2 linked regions of the Oharaeibacter diazotrophicus genome follow. The main gene of each other region encodes a partner of the protein of the gene in region 2 in a complex. Links are inferred from orthologs where the notes say so. Each region holds a gene or a part of one and is shown on either strand. Other genes may lie near its edges.

Evidence for each region. The genes of interacting proteins can lie anywhere in the genome.
Region 1: the proteins of EDD54_RS19155 (region 2) and EDD54_RS16985 are in contact, whole or in part, in a solved structure (PDB 1A0O), measured with the Escherichia coli proteins. The link is inferred for Oharaeibacter diazotrophicus from one-to-one orthologs.

The regions. Positions count from the first base shown.
Region 1 is NZ_SNXY01000009.1:415,223-418,922, forward strand. Bases 295-2,974 are described here. They hold EDD54_RS16985 (response regulator), read right to left. Parts: upstream 1,987-2,974; coding sequence 1,603-1,986; downstream 295-1,602. Other genes in these bases: EDD54_RS16975 (TIGR01459 family HAD-type hydrolase), read left to right, coding at 295-811; EDD54_RS16980 (protein phosphatase CheZ), read right to left, coding at 854-1,498; EDD54_RS16990 (MaoC family dehydratase), read left to right, coding at 2,284-2,742; EDD54_RS16995 (bifunctional riboflavin kinase/FAD synthetase), read left to right, coding at 2,877-2,974. Also shown: more of EDD54_RS16975, read left to right, coding at 1-294; more of EDD54_RS16995, read left to right, coding at 2,975-3,700. UniProt on the Escherichia coli protein: Involved in the transmission of sensory signals from the chemoreceptors to the flagellar motors.
Region 2 is NZ_SNXY01000010.1:321,592-327,174, forward strand. Bases 704-4,017 are described here. They hold EDD54_RS19155 (hybrid sensor histidine kinase/response regulator), read right to left. Parts: upstream 3,682-4,017; coding sequence 904-3,681; downstream 704-903. Other genes in these bases: EDD54_RS19150 (chemotaxis protein CheW), read right to left, coding at 704-907; chpT (histidine phosphotransferase ChpT), read right to left, coding at 3,869-4,017. Also shown: EDD54_RS19145 (response regulator), read right to left, coding at 13-378; more of EDD54_RS19150, read right to left, coding at 419-703; more of chpT, read right to left, coding at 4,018-4,519; EDD54_RS19165 (YHS domain-containing (seleno)protein), read right to left, coding at 4,639-5,130; EDD54_RS19170 (DUF1134 domain-containing protein), read left to right, coding at 5,236-5,583. UniProt on the Escherichia coli protein: Involved in the transmission of sensory signals from the chemoreceptors to the flagellar motors. CheA is autophosphorylated; it can transfer its phosphate group to either CheB or CheY.

The DNA of each region.
Region 1 (3,700 bases), on a different replicon or contig from region 2:
CGCCGTCGTCTGCGACGTCTGGGGCGTGCTCCACAACGGCGTCGTCGGCTATGGCGAGGCGGGCGAGGCGCTCCGCCGCTTCCGCGCCGACGGCCGGCCGGTGGTGCTGCTCACCAACGCGCCGCGCCCGGCGTACGAGGTCGAGGCGATCCTGGCCCGGTTCGGGATCCCGCGCGACGCCTACGACTGCATCGTCACCTCGGGCGACGCCTGCCGCGGCCATCTGAAGCGCGAGGGCGCGGTCCGGGTGCTGCACCTCGGCCCGCCGCGCGACCTGCCGCTGTTCGAGGGCCTGAAGCTCGACCTCGTCGGCGAGGAGGAGGCCGAACTCGTCGTCTGCACGGGCCTCTTCGACGACGACACCGAGACCGCCGAGGACTATCGCGCCCTGCTCGGCCGCTGCCTCGCGCGCGGACTGCGGATGTTCTGCGCCAACCCGGACATCGTGGTCGAGCGCGGCGACCGGCTGATCTACTGCGCCGGCGCGATCGCCCAACTCTACGACGATATGGGCGGGGAGACGGTGATGTTCGGCAAGCCGCACAAGCCGGTCTACGACATCGCCCTCGAGACGGTGGCCGAGATCGCCGGCGAGCCGATCGCCCACCACGACGTGCTGGCGATCGGCGACGCGCTGCCGACCGACGTCAAGGGTGCCTGGGGCCAGGGCTTGCCGGTTCTGATGGTGACGGCCGGCATCCACGCCGCCGACTTCGGGCCGGCCGACGCGCCGGATCCGGCGGCGGTCGCCAAGCGGCTCGCGATCGAGGGGCTGGAGATCACGGCGGCGGTGCCGCGTCTCGTCTGGTGAGGCGGGCGCCCGGGCGGGCGCACCGTCGACGGCGCGCCGCGGTCAGGCCAGCAGCGCGTCGATGTCGTCCTGGCTGACGCCCTCGCCCTTGAGCTGGGGGCCGTGCAGGATCAGTTCGCGGCGGCGGCGTTCCTCCGCGGTCTCCTCGTCGGGTGCCGGCGGCTGGTCGCTCGGCACCAGTTTCAGACGTTCCACCAACTGGCTGATGCGCGTGTCGAGGTGGTTCAGGGTCTGCACCACCTTGGAGATGCGCTGGCCGGTGATGTCCTGGAACGAGCAGGCCTCGAAGATCTCGACCACCTTGTCGTTGACCAGCGCCTGGAAGGCGTCCTGATCCGACGGGTCGGCGCCCATGATCTCCTCGGCCGCCGACATGATGGCGTTGGTGGCGGTCTCGGTAGCCTCGACGATGGCGTCGAGTTCGCGGCCGGCGGCGGGAATGCGGTCGTAGCGCATGTCCGCCAGCTTGATGTCGCCGATGTCCTTCTTCATCGAAGCGATCATGCCGGCCATCTCGCCGAGTTCGGCGTAGACGCTGACGTCGATCGGATGGATGTAGCTGCGCAGCGTGTCGGTCATGGCCTCGGCGAGGCGCATGACGTCCTCGAGCGAGATCTCCGCACCCTTGCGGTCGTTGCGCAGGTAGTCGATCACGCGAGCCATGTGCTCGGCGGTCATGTCGGCCATGATAGGCAGTTCCCTCCGTTCCGGCGCGATCGGAGATCGCGCCGGCTACGCCCCCGTTTCCCCCCGGCGGGCCGTCGATCGCTGGGTCGCCGGGGCCGGCGGGCTCAGTCGCCGAACACGGCCTCGATCTTGCCCTTCAGCGTCTGCGCGTTGAACGGCTTGACGATGTAGTTGTTCACGCCCGCCTTCTTCGCCGCGATGACGTTCTCCGTCTTGGACTCGGCGGTCACCATGATGAAGGGCGTCTTGGCGAGGCTGGTGTCGGCACGGACCTGCTTCAGCAGCTCGTAGCCGGTCATGGGCTCCATGTTCCAGTCGGAGATGACGAGCCCGTAGCGGCGCTCGCGCATCTTGCCGAGGGCCTCGGTGCCGTCGGAGGCCTCGTCCACGTCCTCGAAACCCAGCTGCTTCAGCAGGTTCCGGATGATTCGGATCATGGTCTTGTAGTCGTCGACCACGAGAACCGGGATCGAAGTGTCCAGGGCCATCGTCTACTCCAAACAAGGCGCGGCACGCCTCCGGCCGCGTTGACTTTGAGCCGTCATCTCTCGTCGCGCCGCATCCGTCCGTTTCCGGCGGATACGCCCCGCTTCAGTTGCGACACTACGGTAAGGACCTGAAAAGTCGGTTAATCCGGCGGGACCCTCGGAAAGACGTGAAACGGGGTCGCGAAAACCGCTCGTTCATCTCGTCGCATGGACCAATTGGTCGGTTGCGCGGGGCCCGGCTCCGGCGCCATTCCTGGCGCGCGCCGGCGAGCGGGCGCTGGACGGAGAGACGAGACGATGGCCTTCGCGGAGATCACCCAGTACTGCTTCGAGGACCTCGCGGTCGGCATGCGCGAGACCTACCTCAAGACCGTGATGGATTCCGACGTCATCGGCTTCGCGCAGCTGTCCGGCGACCGCAATCCGATCCACCTGTCGGAGCATTTCGCCGCCCGCACCCGCTTCGGCGGCCGCATCGCGCACGGGCTCTACACCGCCAGCCTGATTTCGGCCGTGCTCGGCATGCGCCTGCCCGGTCCCGGCGCGGTCTATCTGTCGCAGACGCTGAACTTCAAGGCGCCGGTCAGGATCGGCGACGTCATCGCCGTGTCGGTCGAGGTGGTCGAACTGCTCGAGAAGGGCGCCCGCGCCCGCCTGCACTGCGAGGCCCGCGTCGACGCCGCCGTCGTCCTCGAGGGCGAGGCGATGGTCAAGGTGCCGCGCCGCGCCGAGATCGAGGCGATCGCGCGGGAGTGACGGCGCCCCCTCCCCTGCGCCGGCCGGCTTGACGGCCGGGCGGGTGCGGTGCGAGGGTCCGCCGCGCCGGACGCGACGTCCGGACACGGCCGGCCCTCCGGACCCGCCGTCCCCGCCGCAGTCGCATCGGATCCATGCCGGGCTCGTCCTTCCTCGTCCACGACCTCGCCCTCGCCGACGGCGCCGCGGGTCTGCCGTCCGTCCTTTCCGGTGCGGTCGTCGCGATCGGCAACTTCGACGGCGTGCACCGCGGCCATCAGGCGGTGCTGGAGGCGGCGCGCGCCGAGGCCGACCGCCGCGGCGCGCCCGCCGTGGTGCTCACCTTCGAGCCGCACCCGCGCGACGTCTTCAAGCCCGACGAGAAGGTGTTCCGGCTGACCCCGCCGCACGTCAAGGCGCGGATCGCCGAGGCGCTCGGCTTCGACGGCCTCGTCACCCTCGGTTTCGACCGCGCCCTCGCCGCCGTGCCGGCCGAGGACTTCGTCGCCGACGTGCTGGTGCGCCGGCTCGCCATCGTCGGCGTCGCGGTCGGCTGGAACTTCCACTTCGGCGCCCGCCGCGGCGGCACGCCGGACCGGCTCGCCGAACTCGGCGCGCTGGAGGGCTTCGCGGTCGAGATCGTGCAGCCCTTCGCCGACGAGGGCGGCACGGCGGTGTCGTCGAGCCGGATCCGCGGCCTGATCGCGGACGGGGCGGTCGGCGAGGCCGCCGGCTTGCTCGGCTACCGCTGGTTCTTCGAGGGCACCGTGGTCGACGGCGACAAGCGCGGCCGCACCATCGGCTATCCCACGGCCAACGTCCGCCTACCCGCCGAGACCCGGCTCGCCCACGGCATCTACGCCGTGCTGATCGAGATCGACGGCGAGACCCGCCACGGCGTCGCCAGCTTCGGCCGCCGGCCGACCTTCGACAACGGCGCACCGGTGTTCGAGACCTACGTGTTCGACTTCGCCGGCGA
Region 2 (5,583 bases):
GGCGGGGGCCGGTCAGATCAGACCGACCTCCTGGAACTTCGCCTCGACGATCTCGCGGTCGAACGGCTTCATGATGTACTCGTTGGCGCCCGCCCTGAGGGCGCGGGCGATGTGGCCGACGTCGTTCTCGGTGGTGCAGAACACCACCTTCGGCGACTGGCCGCCGTCGAGCTTGCGCAGCTGCGCCAGGAACTCCAGGCCGTCCATCACGGGCATGTTCCAGTCCAGCAGCACGGCGTCGGGCATGTGCTGCTTGCACTGCTCGAGCGCCTGCTGGCCGTCCTCGGCCTCCGTGATGGTGAAGGACAGGTCTTCCAGGATGCGGCGGGCGACCTTCCGGATGACGCTCGAGTCATCCACAACCAGACAATGCTTCATCGAACACTCCATGGATCCGCCCCCCGGATCGCGAATTCCGTCAGGCGGCGAGCTGGTCGAGCATGCGGCCGAGCACGCGCTCGACGTCGAGGATGACCATGAGCTGCCCGGACAGGCGGTGGACGCCGCCGGAGATCTCCGCCCAGCGGCGGTCCAGGTTGGCCGGGTTGGCCTCCCGGCTCGCGGTCGGCAGGGTCAGGACCTCGCCGACCTCGTCGATGATCAGGCCGTAGCTCTCGCCGCGGTACTCGATGCCCACCGCCATGATGGTGGAGGCACCCTCGCGGGCCGAGAGGCCGAGGCGGCGGCGCATGTCGATGGCGGTGACGATGCGGCCGCGCAGGTTGAGGACGCCGGCGATCTCCGGCGCCGACAGCGGCACGCGGGTCATGCTCTCGGGCACGAAGACGTCGTGGACCTTGGAGATCGGCAGGCCGAACAGCTGGCCGCCGATCACCACCGTGACGTACTGGGTGGTGTCCGAGTGGGTGTCGTTGGCCGCTTCGCCGTGGTTGAATTCGGTGCTCATGCCGCCAGTCCCATCTCGCTGGTGGTGATTTCCTTGAGGGTGGCGATCAGGCCCGGTCGGTCGAACTTGGCGACGTAGTCGTCGAAGCCCGACTGGCGGCCGCGCTCGATCGAGGCCGGCGTGCAGACCGCCGACAGCGCGATGATCGGCGTCGCCCGGAAGCGGGCGTCGCGGCGCAGCATCTCGGCGAACTCGAAGCCGTTCACGACCGGCATCTCGATGTCGGAGACGATGACGTCGTAGCGCTCGCCGTCGCCGAGGCGCTTCATGGCCTCGGTGGCCGAGGCGCAGGTGGTGACGTCGAAGCCGGCCGCCTTCAGCACCGGGCCGAGCATGTTGCGGAAGAACGGGCTGTCGTCGATGAACAGCAGCGTCCGCGTCAGCGCCGCCGAGGAGATCTCCTTGCGGGTGAACCAGTCCTCGAAGGCGAGCGGCAGGAAGTGGCCGATGTCGATGACCTCGGTCGCCTTGCCCTTGATGACGCCGGAGCCGAGGATGCCGGGCACCTCGGAGCCGACCTGGATGTCGAGACGCTCCTCGACGATGTCGACGATCTCGTCGACCACGAGGCCCATCGAGCGGCCGGCGTCGGAGAACACCAGCATCGGCTGGGTGCCCTCGGTGCGGCGGCGGACGTTCTCGTTGAGGTAGACCAGCGGCATCAGCGTGCCGCGGTACTGCACGAGGTCGCGGCCGTTGGAGCGCTCGATCTTCTCGATCTCGAACTCCTCGAGGCGGGTGACCAGCGACAGCGGCACCGCCTTCGGCTCGGGCGAGCCGGCGTGGAACAGCAGCATCGACACCTTGTTCTGATCCTCGCTCGGGCGGACCTTGGCGTCGTCGTGGCGGTCGGTGGCGTCGGCGGTGGCGGTGCCGATCGCCGAGGCGACGCCGTTCGGGTCGATGATCATGATCACCGAGCCGTCGCCGAGGATGGTGTTGCCCGAGAACATGGTGATGTGCCGGAGCATCTTGCTCATCGGCTTGACCACGATCTCCTCGGTGTGGAACACGCCGTCGACCACGACGCCGAAGGTGACGTTGCCGACCTGCATGACGACGATGAAGCCGTCGTCCTCGCTCTTGGCCTCGGGGCCGTCGGTGATGCCAAGCAGGCGGGCGAGCGGCACCAGCGGCAGCAGCTTGTTGCGCAGGCGCAGCACCGGCGTGTCGTTGATGCGCTCGATGCGGTGCTCGGAGTTGGTCTGCACCCGGACGAGTTCGACGACCGAGAGCTGCGGGATGGCGTAGCGGTCGCCGGAGCACTCGACGATCAGCGTCGAGACGATCGCCAGCGTCAGCGGGATCTTGATGGTGAAGGTGGTGCCCTTGCCGATCACCGACTTCAGGTCGATCGTGCCGCCGATCAGCTCGATGTTGGTGCGCACCACGTCCATGCCGACGCCGCGGCCGGACACCGAGGTCACCTTGGCGGCGGTCGAGAAGCCCGGCGCGAAGATGTACTTGAAGACCTGACTCTCCGACATCTTCTCGAGCTCGGCCTCGCTGGCGAGCCCGTTCTCCACGATCTTGGCCTTGATACGGTCGATGTTGAGACCGCGGCCGTCGTCGGCGATGTCGATGATGATGTGGCCGCCCTCGTGGTAGGCGGACAGCTTGATGATGCCCTTCTCGGTCTTGCCGGCGCGCTTGCGCTCGTCCGGACGCTCGAGGCCGTGGTCCGCGGAGTTGCGGACCATGTGGGTCAGCGGATCCTTGATCAGCTCGAGCACCTGGCGGTCGAGTTCGGTCTCGGCGCCGTTCATCTCGAGCTCGATCTGCTTGCCGAGCTCCTGGGCGAGGTCGCGGACGATGCGCGGCAGCTTCTGCCAGGCGTTGCCGATCGGCTGCATGCGCGTCTTCATGACGCCCTCCTGCAGCTCGGCCGTCACGTTGGAGAGGCGCTGCAGGGGAACCTTGAACTCGCTGTCCTCGTGGCGGCGGACGATCTCGAGCAGCTGGTTGCGGGTCAGCACCAGCTCGGACACCATGGTCATAAGGTGCTCGAGCGTCTCGACGTTGACGCGGATCGACTGGCTGGTGACCGAGCCCTTGCCCTCGCCCTTGGCGCCGTCGTCGTGGTCCTTGTCCTCGGCGACGACCTTCTCGGCCTTCTCCGGCTTCGGGGCCTGACGGGTCATGCGCGCCTCGATCTCGGCGGCGACCTTGGCGAAGTCGATGCCGGCCTGCTGGGCGGCCTCGGCGGCGGGCTCCTCGGCCACGGCGGCGGCGACGGGGGGCGCCTCGACCTCGGTCTCGCGGAAGGCGCGCTCGAGTTCGTCGAGGGAGACCTCGCCGGGGCGCAACTCGCGCTCGAGGATCTGCGGCACCAGCGTGCCGACCGCGACCTCGGGCTTCTTCTCGGCGGCCTTCTTGGCCTCGGCCTTGGCGGCGTCGCCGGCGAGCGACATCCGCTCGAGCTGGGAGATCAGGTCCGAGTCGACGCCCTTCGGCTCCTCGCCCTCCTGCGCCTCGAGTTCGGCCAGGATGCCCTTGATGCGGTCGATGGTCTGCAGGATCAGGCTGACCGCCTCGGGCGTGACCGGCGCGCCCTCGCGGAACTTGCCCATCAGCGTCTCGGCCGCGTGCGCCAGCGCCTCGAGGCGCGGCAGGCCGAGGAATCCGCAGGTGCCCTTGATGGTGTGGACGAGGCGGAAGATGTTGTCGAGGATCCGAGCGTTGTTCGGTTCCTGCTCGAACTTGACCAGTTCGACGTCGACGACGTCGAGCGACTCGTTCGTCTCCGTCAGAAATTCCCGAAGCAGATCGTCCATGGTCACCCCCGCAGGACACGGCCCGCATCCGAGCCGCACCTCCCGTTTCGGGACGCGAAGGTGACGGCCGTCTCTGATCGGGGATTTTCGGGGTAGATCCGTTAAGATTGCTTGAAGTGAAGCGTTCCGAAACGAGGCAATCGCGCGATCGCGAACTAATCAACTCTACGGATGCGGTTTTTCCGGTTCAGGCCGCGGGCGCCGCCTGGAACACGACGGTGTCGTCGGTCTTCTCCACGGTCAGCACGAAGCCGACGTCGCGGGCGAGGGCGCCGGTGTAGTAGGGCTGTATCGCGTGGGCGTCGACGTGGCCGCCGTCCTCGAGCTTGCCGGCGAGCAGGTCGATCGCGCGCGGCGGGATGCGCGCCGACGGGCCGGTCGCCTCGATGCGCAGCGTCGGCGTCGGCAGCTCGCCTTCGGCGGTGACGACGACGCGGCCGCCGCGCGGGATCGCGTGCAGCGAGACCAGCAAGAGGTTCAGCAGCAGCTTGACCTGGTTCTTCGGCAGTAGCCGGCGGGTCGCCTGCCACGACAATTCGGCCTTCTCGCTCTCCATGTAGCGCTTGGCGACCGTCTCGGCGTCGCCGAGGTCGACCTCGGCACCGGCGGAGCCGGCGGCGCCGAAGGCGAGCCGGGCGAACTGCAGCTTGGCCGAGGCGGTGCGCGCGCTCTTGCGGATGAGGTCGAAGGCGAAGGCCTTCATCTCCTCGCCGTCCTCCTCGTCGAGGACCTCGAGGCCGTTGGTGATCGCGCCGACCGGCGAGATGATGTCGTGGCAGACCCGCGAGCACAGCAGCGCGGCGAAGTCGAGGGCTTCGATCCTGGTCGGCTCGGACATGGCGGCGGGTTCCCCGGAAGACACGGCGCGGCAACGGGCCGAATCGGGCGATCCGACCCTTCCGCCCGCCTGGATACAGGCGCGCGCCGGTCCTGCCAACCCGAGCCCCGTCCGCCGCCTCAGGGCGCCAGCATGGCGCGCACCGCCGGCCACTTGGCGTCGGCGGCGGCGACCAGCGCGTCGGCGTCGGCGAGGAAGGCTGTCCGGTCGGCGACCGAGTTGAACAGGTAGAGCCGCTGGCGGTGGATCGCGAAGATCGTCGGGTCGCCCTCCTGCGGCACCGCCCGTGCCACGCCGACGACGCCGTGGCCGCCGTAGGCGGGGGCGTAGACCGCCGGCGCGTCGGAGAAGGCGGCGGCGTTGCCGCGGTTGACGAAGATCCAGTAGGCGCCGTCCCACTCGACCTCGATCTCGGGGTCGCCGCGCACCGGCATGCCGTCGAGGAAATAGGCGACCGGGTCGTAGCCGCCGATGGCGACGCCGGTGAAGGGGTCGGAGACGACGTATTCGCCGATGGCCGCGGCCGGCCGGGCCGTCGCCAACACCGCCGCCGCGGCGCCGAGGAGCAGCTCGCGACGTGCAAGTCGCCGTTGTGTCGCCGGATTCGCCATGTTCATGTTCCGGGACGCCGAATCGAACCGGCGCCGCGCCGATCTTGCCCGCGGGCGGGTGACGGGCGGGTTAACCGGGGACGGGGGTCCGGAGGAAGTCCACGCATGCACGCGTCCGTGTCACGCCGCTTCGCGACCTGCGCCATGGTCGCCGCCGCCGTCGCCGCAGCGGTTCCCGCGGCGGCCCAGCAGCCCGACGCCAGCTTCTCCTCGGCCGAGCTGGTAAACGCCGGCAACAAGTTCTTCGGCGAGATCTCGAGCGGCCTCGCCGCCGTGGTCGAGAAGGCGGTGTCGAGCTACGGCCAGCCCAACGGCTACATCCTCGGCCAGGAGGGCGGCGGCGCCATCTTCGGCGGCCTGCGCTACGGCGAGGGCATGCTCTACACCCGCAACGCCGGCAGCTACAAGGTGTACTGGCAGGGCCCTTCGCTCGGCCTCGACATCGGTGCCGAC